Regions from separate parts of the Agromyces sp. Leaf222 genome, predicted to be linked through region 1. Evidence: predicted binding sites of a transcription regulator. Region 1 holds the regulator's gene; the other holds the start of a gene.
The links. The regulator HspR, encoded in region 1, represses chaperone genes until heat shock. The targets are predictions, from matches to a motif close to AAGTTGAGTCNNNNNGACTCAACTT.
Positions count from the first base shown of each region.

Region 2: ASE68_RS04385 (ATP-dependent Clp protease ATP-binding subunit) is a predicted target of HspR. The motif match lies at 6,270-6,294, and genes of this name have one in related genera.

Region 1 covers NZ_LMKQ01000001.1:21,867-31,110, reverse strand. The annotation lists gene dnaK (molecular chaperone DnaK) at 1-577, shown strand, start outside; gene ASE68_RS00170 (nucleotide exchange factor GrpE) at 586-1,185, shown strand; gene ASE68_RS00165 (DnaJ C-terminal domain-containing protein) at 1,264-2,265, shown strand; gene ASE68_RS00160 (heat shock protein transcriptional repressor HspR) at 2,279-2,695, shown strand; gene ASE68_RS00155 (hypothetical protein) at 2,724-3,434, opposite strand; gene ASE68_RS00150 (class I SAM-dependent methyltransferase) at 3,515-4,660, shown strand; gene ASE68_RS00145 (nuclear transport factor 2 family protein) at 4,717-5,103, shown strand; gene clpS (ATP-dependent Clp protease adapter ClpS) at 5,153-5,443, shown strand; gene ASE68_RS00135 (DUF2017 family protein) at 5,440-5,931, shown strand; gene ASE68_RS00130 (DUF998 domain-containing protein) at 6,055-7,200, shown strand; gene ASE68_RS00125 (SHOCT domain-containing protein) at 7,287-7,685, opposite strand; gene ASE68_RS00120 (AI-2E family transporter) at 7,839-8,939, shown strand; gene ASE68_RS00115 (DUF6325 family protein) at 8,971-9,244, shown strand, end outside.
Region 2 covers NZ_LMKQ01000001.1:1,000,216-1,009,459, forward strand. The annotation lists gene ASE68_RS04365 (N(5)-(carboxyethyl)ornithine synthase) at 1-933, shown strand, start outside; gene ASE68_RS04370 (NAD(P)H-binding protein) at 979-1,755, opposite strand; gene ASE68_RS04375 (trypsin-like peptidase domain-containing protein) at 1,727-5,851, opposite strand; gene ASE68_RS04380 (CU044_2847 family protein) at 5,758-6,063, opposite strand; gene ASE68_RS04385 (ATP-dependent Clp protease ATP-binding subunit) at 6,307-8,952, shown strand; gene ASE68_RS04390 (DUF4440 domain-containing protein) at 9,128-9,244, opposite strand, start outside.

The DNA.
Region 1 (9,244 bases):
CGGCACCTTCGAGCTGACCGGCATCGCTCCGGCCCCGCGCGGCGTGCCGCAGGTCGAGGTCACCTTCGACATCGACGCCAACGGCATCGTGCACGTGTCCGCGAAGGACAAGGGCACCGGCAAGGAGCAGTCGATGACGATCTCGGGCGGCTCGAGCCTCCCGAAGGACGACATCGAGCGCATGGTGCGCGAGGCCGAGGAGCACGCCGCCGAAGACAAGAAGCGCCGCGAGTTCGCCGAGACCCGCAACTCCGCCGAGCAGCTCGCCTACTCGACCGAGAAGCTCATCAAGGACAACGACGACAAGCTCCCCGCCGACGTCAAGTCCGAGGTGCAGGGCGACGTCGACGCGCTGAAGTCGGCCCTCGCGGGCGACGACGACGAGGCCGTGAAGTCGGCCTTCGACAAGCTGTCGCAGTCGCAGGGCAAGCTCGGCGAGGCGATCTACGCGCAGTCGCAGGCAGCGGATGCCGCGTCCGCCGATGAGGCGCAGGCCGGCGCCGAGCCGCAGGCCGAGTCCTCCGACGAAGACGTGGTCGACGCCGAGGTCATCGACGACGAAGACGACAAGAAGTAGGCCCGAGCATGGCTGAAGCGAACGAGAACCCAGAGGTTCCCGAGCCCGACGCCGCCGACGAGGTGACGGATGCCGCGGCATCCGTCACCCCCGAGGAGCTCATCGACGGGGTCGAGGCCGACGAGGCCGAGACCGATGAACGAGTGCTCACGGTCGAGGACATCCTGAACGCGGCGAACGCCGAGGTCGAGGATCCGACCGACGAGCACCTCGCCGACCTCAAGCGGATCACGGCCGAGTACGCCAACTACCGTCGGCGCACCGAGGCCAACCGCGAGCTCGAGAAGGAGCGCGCCATCGGCGCGACCGTCTCGGTGCTGCTGCCCGTGCTCGACGACCTCGACCGTGCCGAGAAGCACGGAGACCTCGAGGGAGAATCGGCGTTCGCGACGATCGCGGCGAAGCTCCGTGCGTCGGTCGAGCGTCTCGGGCTCGCCAAGTTCGGCGAGCCGGGCGACGTCTTCGACCCGCAGAAGCACGAGGCGATCTTCCAGCAGCCCTCGCCCGACGTCGAGGTCGACACGGTCGCCGACGTCGTCGAGACCGGCTACACCCTGGGCGGCACGCAGCTCCGCGCTGCGAAGGTCGTCGTCAAGACGCCCGCGTAACCCCGTTCGCCGGTCGAGGAGCGATCAGCTCCTCGACCGGCGTACCCTTTCCACCAGACTTCGAGAGACGAGGTGTCGATGGCCAGCCAGGACTGGTTCGACAAGGACTTCTACAAGGTGCTCGGCGTCTCGAAAGACGTGAGCGAAGCCGAGCTCAAGAAGACCTATCGCAAGCTCGCGCGCAAGTACCACCCCGATTCGAACGCGGGTGACGCGACGGCCGAGGCGAAATTCAAGGAGATCAGCGAGGCGCACTCGGTGCTCTCCGACCCCGAGCAGCGCAAGGAGTACGACGCCGTACGGGCCATGGGCTCCGGCGCGCGCTTCACCGCGCCCGGTGCCGGCGGCGGCAACGGCGGCTTCGACGACGTCTTCGGCGGCATGTTCGGCGGCGGCGCAGGTGCCGGCCGCGGCGGTCGCCAGCAGTACTCCCAGCAGGGCGGCGACTACGACGACCTGCTCAGCGGCCTCTTCGGCAACGGCCGATTCGGCCAGTCGACCGGCGGATTCCGCGGTGCGGGAGGCCCCACCAAGGGTCGCGACGTCACCGCGACGACCACGCTCGACTTCATCACCGCCACCAAGGGCGACCAGCTCACGCTGCAGACCGGTGAGGGCCGCAGCATCACCGTGCGCATCCCCGCGGGCGTGGCCGACGGCCAGAAGATCCGCCTCGCGGGCAAGGGCCAGCCATCGCCGGATGGAGGCGCTCCCGGCGACCTCGTGCTCACCGTCACCGTGCGCAAGCACCCGGTGTTCGAGCGCGACGGCCTCAACCTGCGCGTGACCGTGCCGGTCACGTTCGCCGAGGCCGCGCTCGGCGCGACGATCCAGGTGCCGACGCTCGGCGGCGATCCGGTCAAGCTGCGGGTCGCACCCGGCACCCCGAGCGGCCGCGTGCTGCGCGTCAAGGGCCGCGGCGTCGAGACGAAGAAGGCCACGGGCGACCTGCTCGCCGTCGTGCAGGTGGTCGTGCCGTCGCATCTGTCGAAGGACGCCCAGCAGAAGCTCGAGGAGTTCGCCGCCGAGCTGCCCGACGAGAACCCCCGCGACGACCTCATCGCGCGCGCCCGAGGCTGAGCCGACCATGAGCATGGACGAGTCCAGCCCGATCTTCGTCATCTCGGTGGCGGCGGAGCTGGCCGGCATGCACCCGCAGACCCTGCGGCAGTACGACCGCATGGGCCTCGTCTCGCCGACCCGCACGGCCGGGCGCTCGCGCCGCTACTCGATGCGCAACGTCGTGCAGCTGCGCGAGATCGCGCAGCTCTCGAGCGAGGGCGTGAGCCTCGAGGGCATCCGTCGCGTGCTCGGCCTCGAAGACGAGGTCACCACGCTGCGCGCCAGGGTGCGCGAGCTCGAGGCGATGCTCGCCGACGAGATGCTGAACCGCCCGGGTCGCCGCGTCTTCGCGGCCGGCACGCAGGGCGACGTCGTCTCCCTGCGTTCGGGCACGCGGGTGCGGCGCGAGACCGCGATGGTCGTCTGGCGACCGCTCGACCGCGGCTGACCGGCGCTCTGCCGAACGGCAGGCCGCGTCAGCGCCCCCAGGCCTCCGCGGGCGCCTCGATGACCTCGTAGGGTCGCGAGCTCCAGTGCGTGCCGTACCCGTAGTGGCTCGACGCCCACGGGGAGGCCCAGATGGCCTGCGCCGTGGCATCCGCCGAATCTCCGCGCTGCAGCGCCGCGTCGACGGCAGGGTACCGACCGGACTTGATGTTCTGCGCAGCGTAGAACGCCGCCTCGACGAGGTCGACGTAGCTGCCGAGACCCGAGCCGCCGCCGGATCCCTGCCCGTTGTTCAGCGGGTTGTTGCGGTTCCACCAATTGTCGGCGCCGTTCTCCTGCCGGGTCCAGCGCATCATGAACGTGATGTTCTCTTCGGTGACGGGCCAGTCGCCGTCGATGAGCACGAGCTTGGCCCAGTCGACGTTGGTGCCGCCGGCGACGAGCGTCTGCGCGCCGGTCGCCGCCGCGTACGACTCCTGCGAGACCTTCTGCGCCTGCACGCCCCCGGCGACTTCGACGGTCTGCGCGGGTTCGACGCTGTCGGTTCCCGCGGCCATCACGGGTGAGAGCGGCGTCGCGGGAACGAGCGAGAGCGTCGCGACGATGCCCATGACGATGAGGGTCGAGAAGGCGGCGAGCGGGCGGATGCCTCGACTGCGCCGAGTGGCGGTTCGCCTGACGCGCAGCCCGGCATTCTGCCGTGCCGCGGTGCGCTCCCCGATCGACTGTGCGTTCCCCATGCGGGCCCGAGAGTAGCAAACGAGTCTGCGATCCGCACTCAGGAAGCCTCCGGCAGGGTCGCTCCGCGTAGCCTTGGCGGGTGAGCCTGCCCTTCGAACTGCTGCGCCGCGAGCCCGACGTCGAGGGCCGGGGGCTCGAGGCGTCCGACGCCGCCGACCGGCTCATCCTCGACGAGGCGGCCGAGGCGATCGCCGCGGCGGGGCCCGGCGAGGTGGTCGTGCTCGACGACGCCTACGGCGCGCTGGCGCTGGGCGCGGTGGCGCTCGGCGCGACGGGTGTCCGCGTGCATCAGGACCTGGTCACGGGCGAACGCGCGCTCGCCCGCAACGCCGCCCGTCTCGGCTTCGACGGCGAGCGGATGCCGCGGTCCCTCCCGCTCTCGTCCGACCTTGCCGCGGGCGCGCGGGTCGTGCTCATGCGGCTGCCGCGCTCGCTCGATCGGCTCGACGAGCTCGCGGGCATCGTGGCCGGGCACGCGGCATCCGAGGTTCGGATCTTCGCCGGAGGGCGCCTGAAGCACATGGCCCTCGCGATGAACGAGGTGCTCGCCGCCTGGTTCGACCGGGTCGACGTGTCGCATGCGCGCCAGAAGTCCCGCGTGCTGCTCGCGAGCGGGCCGCGCGAACCGCGCGGACTGCGGCAGCCGCCCGCGCCGGCCTGGCCTCGCGTGCAGCACGACCCGGCGCTCGACCTCGACGTCGCGGCGCACGGCGGCGTGTTCGCGGGCAGCTCGGTCGACATCGGCACGCGCCTGCTGCTCGCCTCCCTCGACCACGCGGTTCCGGATGCCGCGTCCGCCGTCGACCTCGCGTGCGGCACCGGCGTGGTCGCCGCCTGGCTCGCGCGCGCCAGGCCGGGGCTCGCGGTGACGGCGACCGATCGCTCGGCGTCGGCCGCGGCATCCGCTCGCGCGACCGCCGAGGCGAACGGCGTGGCCGACCGCGTGACCGTGGCGCAGGCCGACGGGCTCGAGCTGCTGCCCGAGGCGAGCGAACGGCTCGTGGTGCTGAACCCGCCGTTCCACTCGGATGCCGCACTGCACACCGGCATCGCCGAGCACCTGTTCGCCGACGCCGCCCGCGTGCTCGCGCCGGGCGGCGAACTCTGGTGCGTGTGGAACTCGCACCTGCGCTACCGCCCCGCCCTCGAACGCCTCGTCGGACCGACGCGGCAGATCGCCCGCGACCCGAAGTTCACCGTTACGGCGTCGCGCCGCTCCGGGTGACCGCCGCGTCCGATGGCGGACTGGCGGGCGTGGAGCCCGTGGGGTAGACACGACCCATGTCGCGGACGAGTGATTGGCTGGACGGATACCTGCACGCGTGGCGCACGAAGGCGCCCGACGACGTTCGGGCGATCTTCACCGACGACGCCGAGTACTGGTTCCGCCCCGACGACCCCGATCCGGTGGGCGGCATCGACGCGATCGTCGAGATGTGGGGCGAGGACGAAGCGGCCGGACCCGTGGCGGACCTCGAGGTCCTGATCGAGAACGAGCGGCTCGGAATCATCAAGGGGCACGTCGACTACCCGGGTCACGCGTTCTACTGGAACCTGTGGGAGGTGCATCTCGCACCCGACGGGCGTGCCGAGCGTTTCGTGGAGTGGTTCATGACGCCACGCGCGACGCCCGAGCCAGATGGCGGGGGCGTGGGCGCGGGCGACTGAGGTCGTCATCCGGGTTTCGGCGAAGGCGCGCTCGTGTCAGTCTTGACGGGTGACCTCCACGCTCGAAGAACTCGACCTCGACACCATCACGCGTGTCGCGGCCGACGTGCCGTGGCAGACCGTCGTGTGGGACGATCCGGTCAACCTCATGACCTACGTGAGCTTCGTGTTCCGCACCTACTTCGGGTTCCCGCGCGCCGAGGCCGAGCGCCTCATGCTGTGCGTGCACACCGAGGGGCGGGCGATCGTTGCGACCGGCAACCGGGAGGCGATGGAGCGCCACGTCGAGGCGATGCACGGATACGGCCTGCAGGCCACCGTGTCGAGGGCCGAGTCGTGATCGTCGCGGGCCGCAGCGACGGCGAGGGCGTCCGTCTCGTGCTCGAGACCGAAGAGGCGATGCTGCTGTCCGAGCTCGCCGACCAGGTCGACTCGGTGCTGCTGCTCGGCGAGGTCGACGATCCGGCGCTCGGTCGCCTGCTGCCGAGCGCCTACCCCGAAGACCACGCCGCCTCGCAGGAGTTCGAGCGGTACACGCGCGACAGCCTCGTCGACGGCAAGCGCCAGGCCGCGCAGCGCGTGCGCGACGCGACGGCGTCCCACGAGGGCGAGCGCGTCGTGCAGATCGAGCTCGACGAGTCCGAGGCGTGGGGGTGGCTCACGTTCCTCACCGACCTGCGGCTGATCCTCGCCGAGCGGGTCGGCGTCATCGAAGAGGGCGACACCGAGTCCGACGAGACGCGCGACGACTACCTGCGCGCCGCCTACGAGTGGGCGGGCTTCGTGCAGGGGTCCATGCTCGAGGTGCTCGACCCGATCTCGTCCTGACCGACGATCGGATGCCGCATCCGATCGCCGAGCCTGTGGACTGCGTGCGCTCGGCGGTGCCATGCTGATCCCGAATCGCCGCGTCGCCCGTTGGAGCGCGTGGCCCGAGGGGTGGGAGCAGACGTGACGCGAACCGTGGCGGTAGAGGATTCGGCATCGATCAGACGGGTCGTGCGCAACCCGTCGGCCAACGTCTCCTCGCTCGAGTCCGCGGCGCTCATCATCGGGGCCGCCTTCTTCGTGGTCGGCGGGCTCGTCGGACTCTTCGCGTTCTGGGGCGAGGCGCTCCCGATCGCGGGTCGTGGCTCGCTGGGCGCGTTCGCGGGCGTCGGCGGCGCGATCGCCGCGTTCCTCGCGTTCGTGCTCGGGCGCTACCTGGCCGATCGCACGCCCAACCCGGCGCTTCGCCGCGAGATCGGCCAGGGGCTGTCGGTGCCGGGGGCGCGGCTGCACTGGTTCGACATCGCCGCCCTCGCGATCGCGCACGCGGTCATCGCGCTGCTCGGCTGGCTCGCGATCTCGACCGTGCTCGAGCTGAGCTTCCGCGATGCCGTGGTCTTCCCGCTGCCGGCCGCCGCGCTCGGGGGCGTGGCGCTCGCGCTCACGGCGTACGTCAGCTTCCTCTCGGCCGCGCGGATGACGCCGATGCTGCTGTCGCTCGTGCTCGCGGTGTTCCTCGTGGTCGGCGCGTTCGCGAGCATGCTCTCGGCGAGCGACCCGCACTGGTGGGAGGAGAACCTCTCCGCGCTCGGCATGACCGACGACGTGTCGGCGAAGGCCTTCAACCTCACGCTCATCATCGCGGGGGCGATCGTCACGATCGTCGCCAGGTACGCGACGGCGACGCTCCCCACGTCGACCCCGCCCGATCGGCGCGGCCGGGACCTCGTGCGCCTCGGGCTGATCCTGATCGGCATCTTCCTGGCCTGTGTCGGCATCTTCCCGGTCGACGAGTTCTTCGCGATCCACAACACGGTGGCGACGGGCATGGCGGTCTGCTTCGCGGTGATCGTGATCGGGCTGCCGAAGTTCATCCGCACGGTGCCCAAGGTGTTCGTCGTGCTCGGCTACGTGTACGTCGCCGTCATCGTCGTGGTCGCCGTGTTCTTCGCGACCGGGTACTACAACCTCACCGCGGTCGAGCTCGTCGCGGGATGCCTGATCTTCAGCTGGATCATCGTGTTCCTTCGCACGGCGGGCGCCTCCGGCGATCCCGAGGCGGGTGCCGGACTGCAGGCGCAGCCGGCGGTCGTGACGCCGGGCGAGTAGCCCAGCGTCTCGAGACCCGGGGGCACGACGAGAGGGCCGGATGCGATGCATCCGGCCCTCTCGGTTCGTGCGGTTCGACGCGCAGGTCAGCTCTTGGCGAGCGCCTTCGTCTTCAGGTGCGCGAACTCCTCGGCGGTGATGGCGCCCGAGTCGAGCAGCCCCTTCGCCTTGGCGATCTCGTCTGCCGCGCTCGGCGCGGAGCCGGCCGTCTGACGGATGTAGTCGTCGGTCGCCGCCTGCACCTGGCGCGCCTCACGCTGCGAGCGCTCGGCCATGCCGCGACCGCGGGCGATCAGGTAGACCAGTGCCGTCAGGAACGGCACGAAGATGAGGAAGATGATCCAGACGGCCTTCCACCACCCGCTCAGCTTCTGGTCGCGGAAGAGGTCCCCGATGATCGAGAAGAGGATCATCAGGTAGGCGACGAAGACGAAGATCCACAGGAACCACCAGATGATGTCCCAGAAGTTTGACCAGAAATCCATGTACTTTGTTCCGTTCTCGAGTTTTCTGCGCCCCCCAGGGATCGAGCGCCTGAGCCGAATGTAGCGTCGTTCCGACGACGTCGTCCAGAGAACGCGCTGGAGTGCGACGGTTCCGTTCGGGGCGATCGGTAGGGTGACCTCTGGGAGGCCCCTATGGCGGATGCCGCAGCAGACCACGTGCCCGACGAGCGCCCGAACGGCTCGCCGGCGTTCACGCTCGGCCACCGGAGGGTGATCGCGCTCGCCGCAGCGGTCATCGTCCTCGGAGGTGTCTGGCTCGCCCGCGACGTGCTCGGCCCCATCGCGGTCGCGGCCGTCGTCGTCACGATCGCGCATCCGATCCGGTTCCCGCTCGAGCGCCGTGGATGGTCGAAATGGCTCGCCACGAGTGCGGTCGTGGCGCTGGCCTGGGCGATCCTGGTCGCCCTCGCCGTGCTGCTCGTCGTCGCGTCAGCCCAGTTCGTGTCGATCCTCCCCGACTACCTCGATGAACTCGAGCAGACGGCGGCGTCGTTGATCGCGTGGGTCGAGTCGACCGGGGTGACCACGGATGCCACGGCGAGCCTCGGGTCGGTGCTCGACCCCGCCCAGCTCGTCGGGTTCGCCGGCGACCTCGCGGGCGCGCTGCTCGGGCTCGCGACCGCGTTCTTCTTCGTGCTCGCCTACGTGATCTTCATGTCGGCGGATGCGGCGCGCTTCGCGAGGGCCCGACCCGTGTTCGGCACCACCGCCGGCGACGTGATCGGCGGCCGCTACTTCTCGGGAGTCCGCCGCTACTACGTGGTCAACGCGTCGTTCGGCCTCATCGTCGCGGTGATCGACGGCCTCGTGCTGTGGGGGCTCGGCATCCCGATCCCGCTCGTGTGGGCGATCCTCGCGTTCGTGACGAACTTCATCCCGAACATCGGCTTCGTGATCGGGCTGATCCCGCCCGCGGTGCTCGCGCTCGTGATCGGCGGATGGCCGCTCGCCCTCGTCGTGGTGCTCGTGTACTGCGTCGTGAACGTGACGCTGCAGGTGCTGATCCAACCGAAGTTCGTGAGCGATGCGGTGTCGCTGAGCCTCACGCTCTCGTTCGTCTCGGTCGTCTTCTGGACCCTCGTGATCGGGCCGATCGGGGCGATCCTCTCGATTCCGCTGACGCTGCTCGTTCGCGCGCTCTTCCTCGAGCCCGATGAACGCACGGCGACGCTCAGGAGGCTCTCAGGCGATTTGCCGCCCGCACCCGTAGCGCCGCCCGCCGGGCAGGGATAGTCTGCAGAAACACTGACTGAGGGGGGAACCGATGGCGGATTTCGAGTACGGGCCGGTCGATCTGTACCTGATCGGATTCGAAGGTGATCGGCCCGACGGCCGGACGCTCGAGGCGATCGCGGATCTCGTGGACAGCGGGGAGATCCGGCTCCTGGACTTCCTGCTCGTCTCACGCGGCGAAGACGAGGTGACCATCGTCGAGTTCGAGGACTTCGGGGACCAGATCGAGTTCGATGTCGAGGTTCTCGAGGCCGGTCTGGTCGGCGACGAGGACGTCGACGACCTCGCCGAGCGCATCCCGGTCG
Region 2 (9,244 bases), 980 kb from region 1:
GCCGACGTCATCGCCCTGCCGAAGCCGCTCGCATCTGACCTCGCCGAATTCCGCGATGGACAGGTGCTGTGGGGCTGGCCGCACTGCGTCCAGGACCGGGACATGACCCAATACGCCATCGACAAGGGCCTCACGCTCATCGCGTGGGAGGCCATGAACCATTGGAAGGCCGACGGCGGGTTCGGGCTGCACGTGTTCCACAAGAACAACGAGATCGCGGGGTACTGCTCCGTGCTGCACGCCCTGCAACTGTGCGGCTCAACGGGCGACTACGGCCGGCGGCTCAACGCGGTGGTGATCGGCTTCGGCGCGACGGCACGCGGCGCCGTCACCGTGTTGAACGCGCACGGCATCCACGACGTGCGCGTGCTGACCAACCGCGACACGGCTGCCGTCGGCTCCCCGATCCCGTCCGTCGACATCATCCAGTTCGAACACGACCCGGAGGCGCCGTTCGCGAGCACCGTGAACACGGAGGACGGCCCGGTCGCACTCGCCCCGTTCCTCGCCGCGCACGACATCGTCGTCAACTGCACCCTGCAGGATCCGAACGCACCGCTGACCTACCTGCGCACCGAGGACCTCGGGGCCTTCCGCCCCGGCAGTCTCATCGTCGACGTCTCGATCGACGAGGGCATGGGATTCGAGTGGGCGCGGCCCACCTCGTTCGCCGATCCGATGTTCACGGTCGGTGATTCGACCAACTACTACGCCGTCGACCACAGCCCTTCGTACCTGTGGAACTCGGCCACGTGGGAGATCAGCGAAGCCCTCATGCCGTTCCTCCGCACCGTGATGGAGGGCCCTGGGGCCTGGGCCGAGTCGGACACCATCAGCCGTGCGATCGAGATCGAGGGCGGTCGCGTGCGCAACGAGGCGATCCTGCAGTTCCAGGCGCGCTCGACCGAGTACCCGTATCCGGCGCTCGTGTGAGCGTCACCGGGTGATGGCGGCAACCACCGCGGTCGGGTGACAGGATCAGCGGCTGACCCGCAGGTCCTTCCACCCGAACCCGCCCGGTTCGGGCAGGCTCTGGCGGATCTGCTCGGCCGTGAACATTCGCCGGGGCAGCAGGTCGTCGGGGACGGATGCCGCGGGCGGCGCGGCATCGGTCACGCCCTCGGCGAGCATGCGCACTTGCGCCTTCGCGACGAGCGGCACCTTCATGGTCCACTCGGTCACTTGCGCGAGCGCGAACTGCGCCCACACCGGCCACGGCACCACGACCACGCGACGACCGACGACGGATGCCACGCGCCGCACGGCCTTCGACAGCAGCAGTTGCTCGGCGCCGACGACCGCGACGGTCTCACGCGGCATCCGCCCGTCGACCGCGGCGACGAGGATGTCGGTGAGGTCGTCGATCGGGATGGGCCGGATCGCCTTCTCGCGGAAGCCGACGGTCGCGAACACCGGCAGGGTCTGCACGGTGTGGCTGAGGTGGTCGATGAGGTGGTCGCCGCGACCGTAGATCATGCCGGCCTTGAGGATCGTGTGGTCGAGGCCCGAGGCGCGGACCAGCTCCTCGGCCGCCCACTTCGACTCGTGGTACGCGGACCCGCAGTCGGGGCGCGCCCGCAGAAAGCTCAGCATGATGACCTTGCGCACCCCGGCGCGCTTGGCCGCCTCGATCACGTTCGCGGTGCCCTCGATGTGCACCCGCTGGTAGGTCTGCTCGCCGATCTCGCGGTTGATGCCCGCGCAATGCGCGATGACCTCGAACCCGTCAGGAGTTCTCGATCTCCGTGCGGAGATACTTACCGCGGGCGATCATGTCTTTGATAACCTCGCGAAAACCGCCGACTGACCGATCCAGCGCGCTTTGAAGACGCCTGAAAGAGAGTTCCAGATCGTCAATGTCGAGATCGCTAGTTTTCGTGCTCCAGTGAAGCGGGCATATCGACATCGTTTCTTCACAGGCAATCAACAGAGCCCGGCCCTGAAGATAGGCAAGCTGCTCCGTCCTTGATGAGGTAGCTGCGAATATGCGTGCCCCTTCCATTGCGGTCAATGCGGCCACGACCCTCTGGATTTTCTTGTCTCCGAGGAGAACGTGCCATCGAAGCAGGATGGACGAGAACTTCAATAGGATCTTGGGGTTCGTGAACTCTTGCGCGATCAATTGCAGTCCGAACGGTGCGCCCTGGTCGCGCAGCAGGTTCTCGCAGCGCTCGAAAATTTCTCGCTTCGTCCAGACCTCGTTCAGTGGCCCAGAAGTCGTGAAGAGCGGCCACAATGCCTCTGCGGATGGCGGGAGTACGCCGCGATGCAGTTCCACACGTGCGCGCAGACCAATGAGTGCACTTTCGGCGTTTGCCTCCTCGAGCCCACCGAGTAGCTGGATCGCCTCACCGCAAAGTCCCTCGACATCCTGGTTCTCCTGGCGCGCTACCTTGTCTATCAGCGCTTGCGCGAGCGTTTGACGGGTCCTACGCGCCGTCGCACGATTCGCGATCGACGAGCCAAGCAAGGCACGCAGTTCAATGATCGCGTCGTCAGTCCGCCCTATGTACCGCATGTACGAGGCCCGTACGAGTTGGAGTTCGGCCAGGGGCCCCCGTTCACGGATCGCTTCGTCGAGCACAGCGAATACAGGTTCTTCGTTGGTCACGCCGTTCCTGAACTGGGCCAACGCTCGCTGATATTGACGTTCGATGCGGAACCGTTCAAGGTGTACCTCGGTTTGCCCGTTCCACCGCTTAGCGAGGTCGTGGAGGCGCGCACGTCGCTTCAAATACTGTGCCTTGAACGCGTCGAGCTTGGCGTCGACGGGGAGCCTCTGCCAGTTCGGATCTTCCCTGATCACGGCATTTATGAGGCTTCCCTCTCTCGCCCAAGACCGCCGGAGAATCCATACCTCGTTCTCGAACTCACGTGCTGAGCTCATTCGTCGTGCCCGAGACCATTTCCGGTACTCGCGGATCGTTCCGTCGGCCGAAGTCAGCTGTTCACGGGACATCCAAGTGGGATCAAGCGCGGCGTCGTATGCCGAGGGAGCGATACGGTCGACCGCTCGCATGTACAGTCCCCACAAAGTCGCATTCGGCGCGTCCAAAGTCGCCTCCCGCAGCATCGCTATCGCGTTCAGCCGGAGTGTGTGTGCGCGCTGCCGCTCGCTTTGCTCGGTACTCATCCTTAGACAGTCGGAAAGAGCGAGAAGGCCACGAATGACCGCCGAGAGTGGTCGGGCATCACCGAAACGGGACAGGGCGCGTGCGTCGTCATGAATGTCCGCCGCAATGGTTAGCGCCTTCTCGAGCAACTCCGCTCGCTCCGACAGGGGAAGCTCAACGCTCGCGGAGCGAACCACAGCAAGTACGCGAGCCACTATCGCTGCTCGAGTTTCGACAGTAGAAACCCGGGACGCGTCTTCAAGCAGTCGTTGGAGCTGTTCGGTGATTCGGATGGCAGGCATTCCCCGTGCAGCACCGAAGTCGAGGAGCGTCGCGCGGGCGGTGAGCGCGTCCCGCGCGGTGATCGTCTGATCGTCAAGGTCGCGGTCGAGACGACTGATGACCTCGTCGATGGCCACGACACCAGCGCGTGCGCGGAGAACATCTAGGCTCATGCGCGTGCGCGTCCAGGCTTGGACGGACATATTCGATTCAGCCGGTTTGCTGCGTTCAAGCGCTGAATGCAGTTCGGTCATACGGGCCATCGCATCGTCGTGCCTTGAAACGAAGAGCAGGCCGCGAGCCGAGTCGTGCAGCAACTCAAGGTGTGACGCCGCCGCAATCGAGTGTGCGTCACTCTCAATGTTGTCGAGGAATAGTTCCCGAGCCAAGACGGCCTCGATTTGGAAATTGACTCTGTTCTCTACCTCCGCGAATGCTTGCTTAACGAGTGCGGCACCGATCTGGTCGTCAATGCGGTAGTCCGCGCCGCCGTCGAGGAATGCCGCTCGGACTTCGCTTAGAAAACTGTCCGCGTCCGGGGATGTTCGTGCCAAGAGCAGCAAATCTGCGGTCGTGAGCGGCTCCGCTGCCATGCGGAGTGCCGTCGTGTTAGTTTGGTCAGTTAGCACAGGGCCCATCGGATCGCCGACAGTCATTCGCGCTATGCGGTCACGAATGCGACGGTGGACCTTGCGGACGGACTCCGTATCCAAGCCCGCCAAGTTGGAGCAGAGCAGGAGTTCAAGGATTTGCCTCGGGGCTGCGTCCAGAAGTAGGTCCAGAACTTCTTCAATCAACTCGTGGTCAATATGGCCGAGAATCGCCGCGTCGGCAAGCAGACGGAACCCCGCAAGTCTGACTTCCGGACGAATCTCGCCGGACGCGTCGTTCCACCCCAGCGCATGCGCGAGCGGAGCTTGGTCGTGAGGATCGGCATTGGTGCCCTGCGAGATCGACTGAACTAACCAACGGGGCCAGAGCCGCTCCCCGTCGGGTACATGCGCCGTGATTCGGTCAATGCCGGTAAGAAATTGGCGCACCGCTATGTTGGTCAGCTCTTCGGCAATCTTGAATGCATCGCCATCGAGGTCAATACGTCCGCCGGCTGAGACGATTACGCCCGGCAGCCGGTGGGGCTCATCAATTAGTTCGATTGCATCCTGTGCAACCGCGACGCCGAGACCTGTCTCCGCTGCTAGGAGGTTTGCGGCATCCGACTTACCCAATGAGCCGATCGAGATCGGTGGTCTAGTTCGGAGGCCGAGAGGAAGCTCGGGCGCGGGGGCCCAGGCCACCACGACAACAGCCGCCCATCCCAGTACCCCGGCCTGTAGAACTTCCAACAACGATTTTTGTCCGCTGGCCGTTTGGAAGAGACCCTCCCCCGCGTCGAGCGCTAGGCCGACTGGTGCAGCCCCGAGCTTGCGCCGAATACCCAATTGCACATAGGCAGCGGCTTGATCGTCTATCTCTAACGCCCGCCGATCGTCCGTATCTGTGAGAACTTCGAGGTGCTCTGCTAGCGCTCGCAGTACTGGGCTGCGCCCGAGGATGAATCCAGTGAGATTGACGTAGGCGTACCTGCTGTAAATGTTGCCCTTGAGATCGACCGACTCTGAGGACATCCACGCTGCGATGAGGGCAGTCTTTCCCGAGGACGGCGGGCCGGCCAGAACGCGAACGGATCCGAGTGAGGTCCTGCTTTGAAGGTCAGCAACCTCCGTGACACGGCCATGCAGCGTTCCGAACGGGGGCGGCGGCGGTGGGGTGATGTGCTCAATCGGATTACCACCAACGGCGGCGCGCCATTGGCCAGCAACTGTTGCAGTCTCTTCGTTGCTCTGCAACCCGTTCAGGAAAGCTGCAATGGTTGCTGACGGCACAAGGTAGCCGCCCAACGCATTGTCTTTGTCACGCGTCTTGTGAACCTGGCCAATGACTCGCCCGCTCGCCAATGAGACCACCGGAGCCCCACTGAAACCTGGAATTATCTGGCCGCTTCCAACCTTGAGTTGGTAGTCGAAGCTGGTGCCGCGGGTACCTTCGATAGTAACCATCGCGCTATCGAATGAGTCCGCTGTGGCAGCTCGTACTAGGCACCGCTCGTCGAACGCCCACTCCTCCGCAAGGAGCATCCAGTTCGAGCGTCGGACTGGCATCCGCAGTAAGACAACGTCGGTGTCGTCAACTTGGATCACTGAGTCTGCCGGAATACGAGCGCCATCGATCGTGACAATCGGACGACCGTCGACGATATGTCTACTCGTAGCAACAAGGTCGGGGCCAACAAACCACCCAGTGCCAAGCTTCAAGCCGCGAACAGGAACAACGCATCGATCAATTAATTCGATGAGTCGATCCACTACTCGGCCTTCGAAGCCCACTCGACGCTGACTTGCACGCCAAAATCTGCAGTCGGACCGCCGATCAGGCTCACAAACGCGCCAGATTCCCACCCAACTCCAACGGTGAAAGTAACGGTCGTCTTGTCCGGTACAACGTCCTCAAGTTCTTCTCGCAACTTTTCCGCGAACGGCTTGACCCCGGCTAGTAGTTGGCCAATTTTGATGCGTGCCTCTTCAAATCCCACCTCCTGCTCGGGGTCGGTGGTGCTTACTGGCATAAGCACGTGAGTGCCGTCGTCGAGGTCGATGCGAACGATATCCATACTTGCTCCTCCAGTGCGTCTGCGATTCGCCTTGCGCGGCGACAGCGATGTGGCTTTCTCGACAGCAACGCGTGCATGCGTTGGCTCCGGTCGGTGGCTGCGACACTATCGATGGAATGCGCTAGCAGTCGATGACACGCCGCATCCTGGATTCGCATGAAGTGAGGACGCAACGCGCCGGGAATACACCAGCCCCCGCCGCGTTGAACTTGAGCGTACGCCACTCAAGTTCCAGGAGGATTGGTGCCCGAAGACTTCAACCCCGAAGCCGGTGCGAGCTCGTTCGACGAGTTTCTGAGCCGGTATCTCGCGGGTGAGCAGGCTCGCCAGGCTCGGTCGATCGACCTCAGCCGGTTCCTGACCGCCCGCACGCAAGGCATCCTGCAGAAGGCAGGACGCTTCGCGCTCGAGCGCGGCCAGACCGAGCTCGACGCCCTGCACATCCTGCGCGTGATCGTCGAGGACGACAGCGTGAAGCAGGCCGTCGCCCGCATCGGCGTCGCCCCCGAGCGGCTCATCACCGCGACCGAGGCGCGCCTGCCCGCGGCATCCGATGTCGCCGATATCAACGCGGCCACGATCACCCCGAGCGCTTCCCGCGCGCTGTTCCACAGCTACCAGGTGGCGCGCTCGGCCGGCTCGACCTACATCGACCCCGAGCACCTCTTCTTCGCGCTCGTGCTGGGGCAGGACGCCCCCGCCGGCCAGGTGCTGGCGCGCGCCGGCGTCACCGCCGAGGCGCTCACGCAGGGCATGCGCGAGACCGTCGAGGCCGGGTTCGACGGTGACGACGCCGAGCAGTACGGTGCGAACGGCGCCGGCTCCGAGGCATCCGCGACCCCGATGCTCGACAAGTTCGGCACCGACCTCACCGCCCTCGCCGAGAACGGCGAGCTCGACCCCGTGATCGGACGCGTGGACGAGATCGAGCAGACCATCGAGATCCTCAGCCGCCGCACGAAGAACAACCCCGTGCTGATCGGCGAGGCCGGCGTCGGCAAGACGGCGATCGTCGAGGGCCTGGCGCGCGCGATCGTCGAGGAGTCGGTGCCCGAGGCCCTGCTCGAGAAGCGCGTCATCTCGCTCGACCTGCCCGGCATGCTCGCCGGCACCCGCTACCGCGGCGACTTCGAGGAGCGCCTCACCAAGACCATGGAGGAGATCGCCGCGCACAAGGGCGAGCTCATCATCTTCATCGATGAGATCCACACGGTCGTCGGTGCGGGCGGCTCCGGCGACGGCGGCACCGACGCCGGCAACATCCTGAAGCCCCGCCTCGCGCGCGGCGACCTGCACCTCGTGGGCGCGACCACGCTCAAGGAGTACCGCACCATCGAGAAGGACCCCGCCCTCGAGCGCCGGTTCCAGCCGGTTCGCGTCGGCGAGCCCTCGATCGAGGACGCGGTGCTCATATTGCGGGGCCTGCGCTCGGCATACGAGGAGCACCACGGCGTCGAGTACACGGATGCCGCGCTGCGGGCCTCCGTCGAGCTCTCGGCCAGGTACCTCACCGACCGCGTGCTGCCCGACAAGGCCATCGACCTCATCGACCAGGCCGGGGCGCGCCTGCGCCTCAAGCTCGGCATGAAGACGGATGTCTCCGCGCTCATCGCGCGGCTCGCCGACCTCGAGGCCGACAAGAACGCCGCCGTGAGCGCCGAGCACTACGAGGAGGCCTCGCGCATCCGCGACGAGATCTCGAAGGTGCAGGAGCGACTCGATCGGGCGACGTCCGCCGGTCGAGTAGCGACGCAGGAGCGTATCGAGACCAGCGCCAGCGAGGGTTTCGATACGCGTGCTCCTTCGTCGCTCGCTACTCAACCGGCGACGACCATCGACGAGCCCGAGATCGCCGCGGTGATCTCGCGGGCCACCGGCATTCCGGTGAACCGCCTCACCGAGACCGAGCGCGAGCGCCTCGGCGACCTCGAGGGCGAGCTGCACGCGCGCGTCATCGGCCAGGACGACGCGGTCACCGCGGTCGCGAAGGCCGTGCGCCGCAGCCGCACCGGCATGGGCGACGCGCGTCGACCGGTCGGGTCGTTCCTGTTCCTCGGCCCGACGGGCGTCGGCAAGACGGAGCTGGCGCGTGCGCTGGCAGACCGCCTGTTCGACGATGAGGGTGCGATCATCCGCTTCGACATGAGCGAGTTCGGCGAGCGGCACACGGTGTCGCGCCTCGTCGGCGCCCCTCCCGGATACGTCGGCTACGACGAGGCCGGGCAGCTCACCGAGCGCGTGCGGCGCAACCCGTACTCGATCGTGCTCTTCGACGAGATCGAGAAGGCGCACCCCGACGTGTTCAACCTGCTGCTGCAGGTGCTCGACGACGGACGCCTGACCGACGGCCAGGGCCGCACGGTCGACTTCCGCAACACGGTGATCGTGATGACCTCGAACCTCGGTTCGGAGTTCCTCGCGTCGCGCTCGGGTGCGCTCGGGTTCGTCGCGTCGACGGATGGCTCGGGCTTCAGCTCCGCCGCTGACGTGCGCAACCGCGTCATGGGCAAGGTGCGCGAGGCCATGCGCCCCGAGTTCCTGAACCGCATCGACGAGATCGTGCTGTTCCAGAAGCTCGGCGCTGACGAGCTGTCGCAGATCGTGCGCCTCATGCTCGGTGCCACCTCCGCTCGCCTCGCGGCCCGCGAGGTCGAGTTCGAGGTGACGGATGCCGCGGTCGCACTGCTTGCAGAACGCGGCTACGAGCCCGAGTACGGCGCCCGACCCCTGCGTCGCGTGATCCAGCGCGAGGTCGACGACCGCATCGCGGACCTCTTCGTCTCGGGCGCGCTCGGCGACGGCGAGGGCGTGCGGGTGGATGCCGCAGACGGCGAGTTCGTGATCGTGCCTGTGCCCCGGGCGACGGTGACGGTGCCGCTGGCGGCCTAGCCGCCCCGTCGGTCGAGTAGCGCAGCGTATCGAGGCCATCCCCCCGGGTCTCGATACGCTTCGCTACTCGACCGGCGGAGTGTCCGCACGGGCGGGATTCCTGCGTTTCCGCGACGGGCGGCGCCCGGGCCTGGCCAGGATGAGCCCAGCGGGCGGGCCCGCGTTCAGCTCGCCGTCACGAGAGGATGTCGGCGTGGCGGTGCACGATCTTCCAGCCGTCGGCCTCGTGACGGTACACCTGGGTCGACCGCAGGGTGAAGCTGCGCGGCACCCCATCGACCGAGGTCTCGAT